Regions from separate parts of the Kitasatospora sp. NPDC004799 genome, predicted to be linked through region 2. Evidence: riboswitches for the same ligand, from Rfam matches in the RefSeq annotation. Region 2 holds a riboswitch; each other region holds the start of a gene.

Region 1 (4,182 bases), on a different contig from region 2:
CGGGCCCGGTACGCCGTCTTCTACCTGGCCGCCGGCAGCCTGACCACGTACGGCTTCGCACTCGCCGAGGCGCACTCGCCGAACTCCACCCGGGTGCTCATCGGGGCCTCCGGGGCGATCGCCGCCACCCTCGGCGCCTACCTGCGCCTCCACCCCAGGGCGCGGGTGACCACCCTCGTCCCGCTGCTGTTCTTCCTCCCGCTGCGCTTCCCCGCCTGGCTGGTGCTCGGCCTCTGGTTCGTCCTGCAGTGGTGGTCGGTGCACTCGGCCGGGCCCGGAGTGGCGTACCTGGTCCACGTGATCGGCTTCTCGGCCGGGTTCCTCTACGCCTGCACCGTCGTCCGCCACCCCCCGCGACGACCCGGCGGACGCCCGATACCCTGGCGGCACCTCACAAAGGAGCCCGAACTGTGATCACCGCCATCGTCCTGATCAAGACCAGTGTCGACCGCATCCCGGAGATCGCCGAGTCCATCGCCGCCATCGACGGCGTGAGCGAGGTCTACTCGGTGACCGGTGGCTACAACCTGGTGGCGATGGTGCGGGTGCGCCGGCACGACGACCTGGCCGAGGTCATCCCGGGCCGGCTGAACAAGGTCCCGGGCGTGGCCCACACCGAGACCCAGATCGCCTTCCGCACCTACTCCCAGCACGACCTGGAGGCCGCCTTCGCCCTCGGCCTGGACGAGTAGCGCTCAGCCCTCGGCGCGCCGGCCCCGGTCGACCTGCACGGTGGCGACGCAGCGCCCGCCCTCGTTGCGGTAGTTCCAGGCCGCGCCGTCCGTGACCAGCTCCCGGACGGCGGTGAGGAAGCGGTCCACGTGCTCGTCCGGCGTCCCGGCGCCGAAGCTCACCCGGATCGCGTTCAGGCTGCGCTCGCCCGGCAGCGAGGGCTCCGGCGCGCCGCACTCGGAAGGCGCGACCTCCTCGTCGCCGAGCAGCGTGCGCACCAGCGGGTGGGCGCAGAACAGGCCGTCGCGCACCCCGATGCCGTACTCGGCGGAGAGCGCGGCCGAGAAGTGCGAGCTGTTCCAGCCCCGGACGACGAAGGACAGCACGCCCACCCGGGCGGAGTCGTCGCCGAACAGGTTCAGCACCTTGACCTCCGGGATCCCGGCCAGCCCGGCCGTCAGGCGGGCGATCAGCTGCTGCTCCCGGGCCTCCAGCGCGTCGAAGCCCGCCTCGGTCAGCGCCCGGCAGGCCGAGGCGATCGCGTAGGCGCCGATCACGTTCGGCGAGCCGGCCTCGTGCCGGGCCGGGCCGGTGTGCCACTGCACGGCCACCGAGCCGTCGGTCTCCCGGGCCACCGTCCGGGTCGCCCCGCCGCCGGCCAGGTACGGCTCGGCCGCGTCCAGCCAGTCCGCCCGGCCGGCCAGCACCCCGGCGCCGAACGGCGCGTAGATCTTGTGGCCGGAGAAGGCGACCCAGTCGACGTCCAGCTCGCGCACCGAGACCCGGTGGTGCGGCGCCAGCTGGGCGGCGTCCAGCACCACCCGGGCGCCGTGCCGGTGCGCGGTCTCGGTCAGCTCGGCGACCGGCCACAGCTCGCCGGTCACATTGGAGGCGCCGGTGACGCAGAGCAGCTTGGGGCCCTCGGGCGCCCCGGCGAGCGCGGCGTCCAGCGCGGCCACCGCCTCGGCCCGCGAGCGCGGCGCCCGCAGGTAGCTGACGTCCAGTCCGGCGTGCGCCCAGGGCAGCAGCGAGGCGTGGTGCTCGGTCTCGAAGGCGAACACCCGGGTGCCGGCCGGAACGGCGGCGGCCAGCAGGTTGAGCGAGTCGGTGGTGGCCCGGGTGAAGACCACCTGGTCGCCCTCGCGCAGGTCGAGGAACTCGCCGACGGTGCGGCGGCTCTGCTCGAACAGGTCGGTGGACAGCTGGGAGAGGTACCCGGCCCCGCGGTGGACACTGCCGTAGTACGGCGCGTAGGCGGCGACGTCGTCCCACACCCGCTGGAGCGCCGGCGAGCTGGCCGCGTAGTCGAGCGCCGCGTAACCGACCTTCTCACCGCTGGCGAGCGGGACCTGGACGTCGGCGCCGAGGACGGCGAGCGGGGCGCGGAGTTCGGCACCGGGCTGCCGCGCGGAGCTCGCCGGGAGAAGGGTGGTGGCGGGAGACGGGTGGGCGGACATGAGGATGCACTCCTTCAAGGGGTAAGGGACCCCGGGAGTGCTAGTCGTCGGGCGTCCGCGCTTGTCGCACGGACGGTTCGCCGTGTCGACCCGGTCCTCACCCAGGGCACCCCGCCACGGACGGAGGGTTGCCGGACAGCAAGCTGGGGCTTGGCGCTGTCGCTCATGACCTGGCGAAGACTCTAGGCCGCGCCCAGCGGGCGGTCAAACGGCCATCCACCATCTGGACACAGCCGCCTCCGGGCGCTCCTGACGTGCGGGAGCCCGCGCCGGCGTACCGGCGCGGGCTCCCCAACTGCCGCCTCAGATCCGGCTGGTGGCCTCCGACCAGCGCCGCAGCAGGTCCTGCGCGGCGCCGGAGTCGATCGCCCGCGCGGCCCGCGCCATGCCGGCCGCCAGCTGCTCGGTGAGCGGCGCGTCGCCCAGGTCCAGCGCGACCAGCGCCGCCGCCGTGTTCAGCAGGACGGCGTCCCGCACCGGCCCGTGCTCCCCCGCCAGCAGCCGCCGGGCGACCTCGGCGTTGTACGAGGCGTCCGCCCCGCGCAGCGCCTCGATGCCGACCAGCTCGATGCCCACGTCCCGCGGGTCGAAGCGGGTCTCGGTGACCACCCCGTCGCGCACCAGCCACACCTGCGAGGTGGTGGTGATGGTCAGCTCGTCCAGCCCGTCGTCGCCGCGGAAGACCAGCGCCGTCGCGCCCCGCCGCGCCAGCACCCCGGCGATCAGCCCGGCGAGCCGGGTGTCGAAACAGCCGATCGCGTGCGCGGTGACCTTGGCCGGGTTGGTCAGCGGGCCGAGGATGTTGAAGGCGGTCGGCACCCCGAGGTCGCGCCGCGCGGTGGCGGCGTGCCGCATCGAGGGGTGGAACTTCGCCGCGAAGCAGAAGGTGAGCCCGACCTCCTCGGCCACCTCGGCGACCCGCCGGGCGGAGAGGTCCAGCGCCACGCCGAGCTTCTCCAGCACGTCCGAGGAACCACTGGCGGAGGAGGCCGACCGGTTGCCGTGCTTGACCACCTTGGCACCGGCGGCCGCCGCGACGATCGCCGACATAGTGGAGATGTTGACGGTCTTCGCGCGGTCCCCGCCGGTGCCGACGATGTCCACCGCCGGTCCCGGGATGTCCAGCGGCTCGGCGTGCGCGTACATCGCGTCGACCAGCCCGGCGATCTCCTCGACCGACTCGCCCTTGGCCCGCAGCGCGACCATGAACCCGGCCACCTGCACGGGGGACGCCTCGCCGCTCATGATCCGGTCCATCGCCCACGCGGTGGCCGAGCGGTCGAGGTCCTCCCCCTGCAACAGCGCCGCCAGGATGTCCGGCCAGGTGCGGACCACCTGCGCGGGGTCGCTACCGCCGTTCGCAGGGTTCACGTTCACCATGGCTGACTCCAGCTGTTTGTCGGTTCCCCGCTCCGGGGGGACGTCCGTACGGATGGAGCCAGCCTATCGAGCGAAGCGGTCGCTTCTACCCCCGTCTTTTCTAGTTGCCGGGGCGGATTTCAGCGGACGGCCGGGGTCCGCTTCGCCAGCCGCGCCCGCAGCAGCACGGCGGCCGCCTCGGCCAGCGCCACCGGGTCCACCGGGTGGGAGATCGCGGCGTCGGCCCGGCTCCAGGCGGCGAGCCAGGAGTCCTGCGGCCGGCCGATCAGCACCAGCACCGGCGGGCAGCCGTAGATCTCGTCCTTCAGCTGGCGCCCGAGCCCCAGCCCGCCGGCCGGCACGGCCTCGCCGTCCAGCACGCAGAGGTCCACTCCCCCCTTCTCCAGTGCCTTGAGCACCGCGGGGGTGGTCGCGCACTCCAGGTAGGAGAGTTCCGGAAGATCCTCGGCGGGCCGGCGGCCGAGCGCCGTCAGCACCTGCTCGCGGGTGTTGCGGTCGTCGCTGTAGACGAGGACGGTGAGCGTCTCATCGGTCGTGTACGCCATGGGCCCTGCTCCCTCAAGTGTGATCCGGACCACGTTCGCCTGATCCGGATGCTACTCCGGATCACCCTCCGCCGAGTCCCCCTCGCGCACGTTCCTCCTCAAGCCGCCGCGCCCCGGACTCACCCGCC
Region 2 (4,182 bases):
GCGCAGCAGGCGGCGAAGGCGCGGGCCCAGCGTTCGGTGAGGAAGCCGGCCCGGTCGGCGCCCAGGATGCCGGTGAGGACGGCCCGGGCGACGTCGTCGGGCAGCAGCCGGTAGTACTCGGGCGGGGCCCAGGGGGTGTGCGAGAAGTGGCCGATCCGCAGGTCGGGGCGGGCCTCGCGGAGCAGGGCCGGGGTCAGGGACAGGTGGTAGTCCTGGACCAGGACGGCGGCGTCCGGGGCGGCTTCGGCGGCCAGGGCCTCGGCGAACGCCCGGTTGTAGGCCTGGTAGGCGGCCCACTCGGTGCGGAAGCCGGCGTCGAAGGCGGGCGCGGTGGGGGTCGCGTAGAGCAGGTGGTGGACGAACCAGAGGGTGGAGTTGGCGACGCCGTTGTAGGCCCGGGCGAAGGTCCGGGGGTCGATGTCCAGCATCCGTACGGCCTGGCCGCCGACCTCGTGGCCGGCCAGGTCGAGGCGGCCGTGGGGCGCCTCGGCGGCGGCTCTGCGGTCGGCGTCGTTGAGGGCGGCGCAGACCCAGACGGCGTTCGGGTCCTCGATGGCCGAGAGGCCGGAGACCAGGCCGCCGCCGCCCCGGCGCAGGGTCAGCGTGCCGTCCTCGGCGGTGCCGAAGGACACCGGTCCCCGGTTGGAGGCGACCAGGACGGGGGCGGTGCCGGTCGCGCTCGAACGGTTGGTCGTGAGATCGCCCATGGTTGGGATGTTGCCGGGGTGGTGGGGCGGCAAACGTTCAGTGGCGGGTCGCGTACTCGGGGACGGTGTGCATCGGGGGGCGCTCCAGGGCGGTCACGGGGTGGGTGTGCGCGGCGAACGCGCGGGTTTCCGGGTCGCGGGTGAACTGGGTGAGGTGGGGGTGGACGAGGTCGGCGGAGGCCTTGAGCCGGTGGGTGCGGTCGAGGCGTTCCAGGGCGGTCCGGTAGATGGTGGCGGCCATCCGGCCGAGCGCCTGGCCGTCCTGGTGGCGGTGGTGCCGGACGCCGACGTCCACCTGGGCCAGGGCGTCCAGGCCGGCCAGCTCCAGGGCGTCGACCAGCAGGCCGAGTTCGACGCCGTAGCCGGTGGGGAAGGGCAGCCGTTCGAGCAGTGAGCGGCGGGCCGCGTACTCGCCGCCGAGGGGCTGGACGAAACCGGCGAGTTCCGGCCAGTGGAGGTTCAGGAGTGGGCGGGCGACGAGTTCGGTGACCCGGCCGCCGCCGGCGGGCAGGACGGCGCCCTCCGACTCCAGCGGGCGGTCGTACATGGCCTTGACCAGCTGGATGGACTCGTCGGTCAGCAGCGGGCCGACGATGCCGGAGACGAAGGCCGGGTCGAACTCGCGCAGGTCGGCGTCGACGAAGCAGACGATGTCGCCGTGGGTCACCAGCAGGGAGCGCCAGAGCACCTCGCCCTTGCCCGGGACGGCGGGCAGGCGGGGGAGGATCAGGTCGCGGTGCTCCACCCGGGCGCCGGCCTCGGCGGCGACGGCGGCGGTGGCGTCGGTGGAGCCGGAGTCCACGACGACGAGTTCGTCGACGAGCGGGAGGCCCTCCATCAGCTCGCGGCGGATGGTGCGGACGATGTCGCCGACGGTGGCCTCCTCGTCCAGGGCGGGGAGGACCACGCTGACGGTGCGGCCGGTGCGCTCCTTGGCGTCGAGGAGGGTGCGGACCGGCCGGTCGGCCGCGCTCCAGGAGCGGCGGCGCAGCCAGGACGCCGCCTGCGGGAGGAGCTCGGGGGTCGGTTCGGCGGGCACGGAGGTCTCCTCGGCGGGGTCGGTGGGACGTGTCATCTCGCTTGGCGGACGGTCCCGTTCAGGATTGACGCCTTCGGATACAGTCTTCGTACAGCGGTCGGACCTTTGCACGCCGGGGTCGCCGCCCACGCACCACCACAATTTCACAAGCTCATCCAGAGGGACTGAGGGAACGGCCCGTTGACGTCCCGGCAACCTTCTCGCGCGGCTGTCGTCGACAGGCCCCGGCGGGACAGGTGCCAATTCCGGCCCGTGTCGCGACCGCGACACGGGGAAGATGAGGAGAGAGGCCTCGCCATCATGGCTATCGACACCGCCGCACCCTCCCCCAGCCTTCGGCCGGGGGGACCCCCACCCGTCGACCTCGGCCCCGCCGCCGCGCTGTCCTGTCGCGAGTGCGGCACCCGCTTCCCGCTCGGCCCCAGCTTCGCGTGCCTGGAGTGCTTCGGCCCGCTGGAGATCGCCTACGAGTTCGGCAGCGAGGGCGCCGAGGAGCTGCGCAAGCGGATCGAGGCCGGCCCGGCCTCCATCTGGCGGTACGCGCCGCTGCTGCCGGTTCCGGCCGACGTGGCGTCGAAGCCCAACCTGAACCCGGGGTGGACCCCGCTGGTGAAGGCGGACAACCTGGGCCGCGAGCTCGGTTTCACCGCCCAGCTGCACATCAAGGACGACTCCGGGAACCCGACCCACTCGTTCAAGGACCGGGTGGTCGCGTGCGCGATCGAGGCGGCCCGGGCGTTCGGGTACACCACGCTGTCCTGCTCCTCCACCGGCAACCTGGCCGGCGCGGTGGGGGCGGCGGCGGCCCGCGCAGGGTTCCGGTCCTGCGTGTTCATCCCGCACGACCTGGAGCAGGGCAAGGTCGTCATGGCCGGGGTGTACGGCGGCGAACTGGTCGGCATCGAGGGCAACTACGACGACGTGAACCGCTTCTGCTCGGAGCTGATCGGCGACCCGGCCGGCGAGGGCTGGGGCTTCGTCAACGTGAACCTGCGGCCGTACTACGGCGAGGGCTCCAAGACGCTGGCGTACGAGATCTGCGAGCAGCTCGGCTGGCGGCTGCCGGAGCAGATCGTGATCCCGATCGCCTCGGGCTCGCAGCTGACGAAGATCGACAAGGGTCTGCAGGAGCTGATCAGGCTCGGCCTGGTCGAGGACCGGCCGTACAAGGTCTTCGGCGCCCAGGCCGAGGGCTGCTCGCCGGTGTCGGCCGCGTTCAAGGCCGGCCGGGACGTGATCAAGCCGGTCAAGCCGAACACCATCGCCAAGTCGCTGGCGATCGGCAACCCCGCCGACGGCCCGTACGTGCTGGACATCGCCCGCCGGACCGGTGGCGCGGTCGAGGACGTCACGGACGCCGAGGTCGTGGCGGCGATCCGGCTGCTGGCGCGGACCGAGGGCGTCTTCGCCGAGACCGCGGGCGGGGTGACCGTCGGCGTGCTCAAGAAGCTGGTCGAGACCGGGCAGCTGGACCCGGCCAAGGAGACCGTCGCGATCAACACCGGCGACGGCCTGAAGACCCTGGACGCCGTCTCCGACGCCGGGATGACCACCGTCATCCGCCCGACGCTGGACTCGTTCCGCGCCGCCGGCCTCGCGTCCGCCTGAACCACCCGCCCCCGCAAGGAGAGTCATGAGCGCCAACGTCCGCATTCCCACCATCCTGCGCACCTACACCGGCGGCGCCGCAGAGGTGACCGCCGAGGGGGCCACCCTGGCCGAGGTCATCGCCGACCTGGAGAAGAACCACGCCGGCATCTCGGCCCGCATCCTGGACGACACCGGCAAGCTGCGCCGCTTCGTGAACGTCTACGTGAACGACGACGACGTGCGGTTCGCCGAGGGCCTGGCGACCGAGATCAAGGACGGCGCCAGCGTCTCGATCATCCCGGCGGTGGCCGGCGGCTGCTGAGCCGCCACGGGAACCAGCGGTCGCCCACGCGTACGGAATTCGGCTCTCCGTATGCGCGGGCGACCGCCTGCATTTCGGCGGGAATATTTCCGGGTCGAGTCGGAGTAGAGTGTGGCTCGGCTGGGAACAGGGTTTTCTTTTCGGCCCCGCCGCGTTCGACCCTCCGCGTTCGATCCGGGGGCGTCCGGCCGCCGGGAGCGGCCACGGAAACATGTCAGGCAGATGTCAGAATTCCCGCGGACATTTGGGTAATTCGTCCGCTATGTCCGGCGTGGAATGCCGAGATTATTCCGATTCGGCCCGTCCTGTCCCTTGATACGCCGGCGGAATTACCGGTGGCTGACCCTGTTGCAGAGGGCGTCGATCCGGATACATTCAGCGGCGGTCGACGCAATCACCCGCTCACCGGAAGCCGCTTGGCGTCCCGCGCGGAGGGTTGCGGCGTGCACGGCTGCGCCCAGGGGGGGTTCCCCGGGCCGGCCTTCAACCAACCCGGGCCCGCGACCTGCGGGCGCGTGAAGGGC
Region 3 (4,182 bases), on a different contig from region 2:
CCGGCGACGATCGGGTCCGACTCGCCCAGCACGGCCTCGACCAGCGCCTCCACCGGGACCGGGACGTCCTCGCCGGCGGACAGGGCCGCGCGCTGCCGCGTCCCCGGGCTCTTCGACTCCAGGGCCTGGAGCAGCGAGACGACCTGCAGGGCCTCCTCCCAGCCGGCGGGTTCCGCGGCGTCGAGCCGCCGCAGCCGGGTGAGCAGCTCGGTCTCCGCCGCGATCCGCTCGCGGGTCCGGCGGATCAGGTCCTCGACGAGTTCGGCGGGCGCGAAACCGGGGTCGTCGAGCGCCCGCCCGACGTCGCGCAGCGAGAGGCCGAGCGAGCGCAGGCTCTCGATGTGGAGGATCCGCCGGATGTCCTCCTCCGAGTACCGCCGGTAGCCGGAGCCGGTACGCCCCGTCGGCCGCACCAGTCCGAGCGATTCGTAGTGCCGGAGCATGCGGGCGCTGACCCCGGACCGCCGCGCGACGTCGCCGATCAACACTGCCTACCGTCCCTCCTGGCCGCCCCCGCCGAGGGCCACCGTGCGCTTCGCCTCCTCGATCGCGAACTCGAATCCGGCGTCCGGGTCCTGCCACAGCCGTTCCGTGGCGAGCGCGTGCGCGCGCACCCGGGGGTCGCGGTCCGTCGTCGCGGCGGACAGCGTCGGCAGCACCGCCTCCCCGAGCGCGATCAGCGCCCGGCTGAGGCTCAGTTGGGTCTCGCGTCCGCCGCGTCCGAGCTGAGCGGCCAAGACTACGGCCAACTCGCGCTCGCCACCCTCGGGCACCAGCACGACGGCGGTCCGCCAGGCGGCGCGGGCCACCTCCTCGTCGGCGTCGGCCAGCAGCGCCGGGGTGATCGCCGGCCAGGCCCGCCGGTCGCCGATCTTGGACAGCGTGTGCAGGGCCTGGCTCCGGGCCTGGGCCCGCTCCGAGCGGAGCTGGTCGATCAGCAGCGGCACCGTCTGCGCCGGGTCGTGCCGGGTGAGCGCCCAGGTGAGCATCTCGCGCACGTAGAACTCGGGCTCGACGGCGCACCGCTCGACGAGCCCGCCGACGAACCCCGGGCGCGGGCCGGTGCCGACGGCCAGCGCCGCCTGCAGGCGCACCGAGGAGTCCCCGTGCGCCAGCCCGCGCAGCGCCCGCGCCGTCTCCGTCTCCGTCTCCGCCTCCGTTTCCCCGACCGCAGCCGTGGCCGTGTGCGTGGCCGTGTGCGTGGCCGTGCCTTCTTCCGTCCTGGTCATCGGGACCACCTCCTCGGCCAGAGTGAAAGGGTTGACACCGTGACAAGGTCAAGCGGATCCGGGCCCGCGGCCCACGGCGGCGGGATGCGGAGTCCGGTCTTACCGTGAGAGACGGGGCTCCGCCGCCGCGGGCGCACGACCGCCCCCGCGCCGCCCGGAGCACCTCTCCCCGTCTCCCCGTCTCCCCGTGTCCGCGAGGCGGCCGCCACCGAAGGAGCCCGTGTCATGGCCAGTAGTGCTACCGGGGCCGGCCCCACCGTCCGGGGCCCCCAGCGGTACCCCCATGCGAGTGGGTGGACCATCTTCGCCGGGGTCATGCTGATCTCCGCCGGCATGATGGCGGTGTTCCAGGGGGCCGCCGCCGTCCGCAAGGACGGTCTGCTGATCGTCACCCGCAGCTACGTGTACTCGATGAACACCGAGGGGTGGGGGTGGATCCACCTCATCCTCGGGATCGTCGTGGTCGTGGCCGGTGTGGCGGTCTTCAGCGGTGCCTTCTGGGCCCGGGCGGTCGGGGTCGGCGTCGCCGTGCTGGGCATGCTCGCCAACTTCCTCTGGCTGCCCTACTACCCGCTGTGGGCGATCGTCCTGATCGCGATCGACGCCCTGGTCATCTGGGCGCTGTGCGTCGGGAAGGTGGTCAGGGAGGCCTGATCCGGAGCCCTGGGTGGTGGGGGGCTTGCCGACCGGCCCGGGAAGTCTTGTATCGTTCCTGGCGAATCATCCAGAGGGGTGGAGGGACCGGCCCTACGAAGCCCCGGCAACTCCCCGTTCGACCCGGCGTCCGAAGTACGCGCCGTGCCGTGCGGGGGCAGTGCCAACTCCGGCCTGTCGCCACTGTGGCGCGGGAAAGATGAGGAGACACGGTGCTCTCTGTGCTGTCCTTCGCCCGGGCGCTTCCCGCCCCGGCCCTTCCGCGTACCCGTCTCGTGCCCGGCGCAGGCAATCGGCCGACTTCCCCGGCCCGTCCTCGCTGACCACCCCCCCGGCTCCCCACCAGGAGCCGCCGGGAGCAGCGACGACCACCCGCTGCTCCCGGGCCCCGAGACTGGAGTACCCCACCCATGGAGAACACGAGCGGCGTCGGCGTGCTCGACAAGGTCACCTGGATCCTCGGCATCCTGGAGTCCGGCCCCGTCAGCCTGAGCGGCCTCGTCGCCGCCACCGGCATGGCCCGGCCCACCGCCCACCGGCTGGCCGTCGCACTCGAACACCACCGCCTGGTCAGCCGGGACGTGCAGGGCCGGTTCATGCTCGGCCCCCGGCTCGGCGAGCTCTCGGCGGCCGCCGGGGAGGACCGGCTGCTGGCCGCGGCCGGCTCGGTCCTCGCCCAGCTGCGGGACCTCACCGGCGAGAGCGCCCAGCTCTACCGCCGGCAGGGCGAGGTGCGGATCTGCGTGGCCTCCGCCGAACGCCTCTCGGGCCTGCGGGACACCGTTCCGGTGGGCATCACCCTCCCCATGAAGGTGGGCTCCGCCGCCCAGATCCTGCTCGCCTGGGAGGAGCCGGAGCGCCTCCACCGCGGGCTGCAGGGCGCCCGCTTCACCGCCACCGCCCTGAGCGGCGTACGGCGCCGGGGCTGGGCGCAGTCCGTCGGCGAGCGCGAGCTCGGGGTCGCCTCCGTCTCCGCGCCCGTCCGCGGCCAGTCCAACCGGGTGGTGGCCGCCGTCTCGGTCTCCGGCCCGATCGAGCGGCTCACCCGCCACCCCGGCGCCCAGCTCTCCCAGGCCGTGGTCGAGGCGGCGTACCGGCTCACCGAGGCGCTGCGCCACCCCTGACCGGGCGCCCACCCGGCTGCTGCCCGCCCGACTGCCGCCGTCCCCCGACCGCCGCCCGCCCGACCGCCGCCCCGGGGCCCACTGCCCCGAGACGGCGGTCGGCCCCGGGCGGTCGGCCCCGGTTCAGGTCCGGGGCAGCAGGACGGCGCGGCGCGGACGGGGTATCCGGCTGATCACCGCGCCGATCAGGGTGCCGATCGACACCCCGAAGACCGCCGACACCGCCGTCAGCACCGACTGCGCGCCGTTGCCGACCTCGATCTGCGCGGTGTGCAGCAGGCCGAAGGAGCCCGGCACCACGATCCAGAACGCCGGGAGGTAGAGCACCTGCCAGAGCGGACCGCCCGGCAGCCAGTGCACCAGGGTGGCGGCGGCCGCGGCGGTGACCGCCCCGGCCAGGCCGCCGACCGCCGCGCCGTGCGTCGACCCCACGGCCACCTGGACCGTGACGCTCACCGCGATTACCACGACGATCCACGGGACGGCCGAGGGCGGGGTGTTCACGTTCACCACTACGCCGGCCACCGCGAGCGCCAGCCCCAGCGCGATCACCCACCAGCTCGGCCGGGCGACCTGCACGTCCGCCAGCGCGGTGGCCGGCATGCCGGTCGCGGTCGCCGCCGCGGCCACCCCGGCGAGGAACAGCGCCAGCTGCACCGCACCGGAGACCAGCCGGGCGGTACCCGCGCTGGCCGCGCCCGCGGCGATCTCCGACAGCCCGGTGACGAGCAGTCCACCCGGCAGCAGGATCGCCAGCGTGGCGACGATGGTCCGCAGCGGGCCGTCCAGCAGGGACGCCCGGGCGAGCGAGAGGACCAGCAGGGCCACCAGGAACCCGGCCGTGACGGGCAGCAGCGGCCGCAGGTACGGCAGCCGCCGGGCGAGCACGGTCAGCCCCACGACGATCAGCGAGCCGAGTCCGGCCGCCAGCACGTTCGCCGCCACCGGTTGCAGGAAGAGGCAGACCCCCACCCCGACCGGCAGCGCCCCGAGGTCCGACACCCACGCGGGCCGGCGGGCCGGCGCCCGCCGGATCGCGTCCAGTTCGGCGAGCGCCCGCGGCCCGTCGAGCCCGCCCGCCCGCAGCCGGTGCACCAGGTGGAGGACGTCGGCGGTCTGCTCGAACCGCAGCGCGGCGCCGACCGGCTGGAACCGGGTGGCGTCGTCCGGCCCCA

What was found. Region 2 has a riboswitch for S-adenosylmethionine ahead of thrC (threonine synthase). Riboswitches for the same ligand answer to the same signal wherever they lie in the genome.
Region 1: another riboswitch for S-adenosylmethionine. It lies ahead of ABZW03_RS14345 (aminotransferase class V-fold PLP-dependent enzyme); the one in region 2 lies ahead of thrC (threonine synthase).
Region 3: another riboswitch for S-adenosylmethionine. It lies ahead of ABZW03_RS04905 (IclR family transcriptional regulator); the one in region 2 lies ahead of thrC (threonine synthase).

The regions. Positions count from the first base shown of each region.
Region 1 covers NZ_JBEXJK010000089.1:13,728-17,909, reverse strand. The annotation lists gene ABZW03_RS14355 (rhomboid family intramembrane serine protease) at 1-414, shown strand, start outside; gene ABZW03_RS14350 (Lrp/AsnC ligand binding domain-containing protein) at 411-692, shown strand; gene ABZW03_RS14345 (aminotransferase class V-fold PLP-dependent enzyme) at 696-2,129, opposite strand; SAM riboswitch class IV at 2,182-2,300, opposite strand; gene trpD (anthranilate phosphoribosyltransferase) at 2,433-3,509, opposite strand; gene ABZW03_RS14335 (hypothetical protein) at 3,629-4,054, opposite strand.
Region 2 covers NZ_JBEXJK010000071.1:8,067-12,248, forward strand. The annotation lists gene ABZW03_RS12335 (trehalose-6-phosphate synthase) at 1-707, opposite strand, end outside; gene ABZW03_RS12340 (glucosyl-3-phosphoglycerate synthase) at 745-1,782, opposite strand; SAM riboswitch class I at 1,895-2,030, shown strand; gene thrC (threonine synthase) at 2,047-3,354, shown strand; gene ABZW03_RS12350 (ubiquitin-like small modifier protein 1) at 3,380-3,658, shown strand.
Region 3 covers NZ_JBEXJK010000020.1:12,624-16,805, forward strand. The annotation lists gene ABZW03_RS04890 (MerR family transcriptional regulator) at 1-488, opposite strand, end outside; gene ABZW03_RS04895 (HEAT repeat domain-containing protein) at 492-1,229, opposite strand; gene ABZW03_RS04900 (hypothetical protein) at 1,455-1,883, shown strand; SAM riboswitch class I at 1,947-2,089, shown strand; gene ABZW03_RS04905 (IclR family transcriptional regulator) at 2,294-3,007, shown strand; gene ABZW03_RS04910 (threonine/serine exporter family protein) at 3,131-4,182, opposite strand, start outside.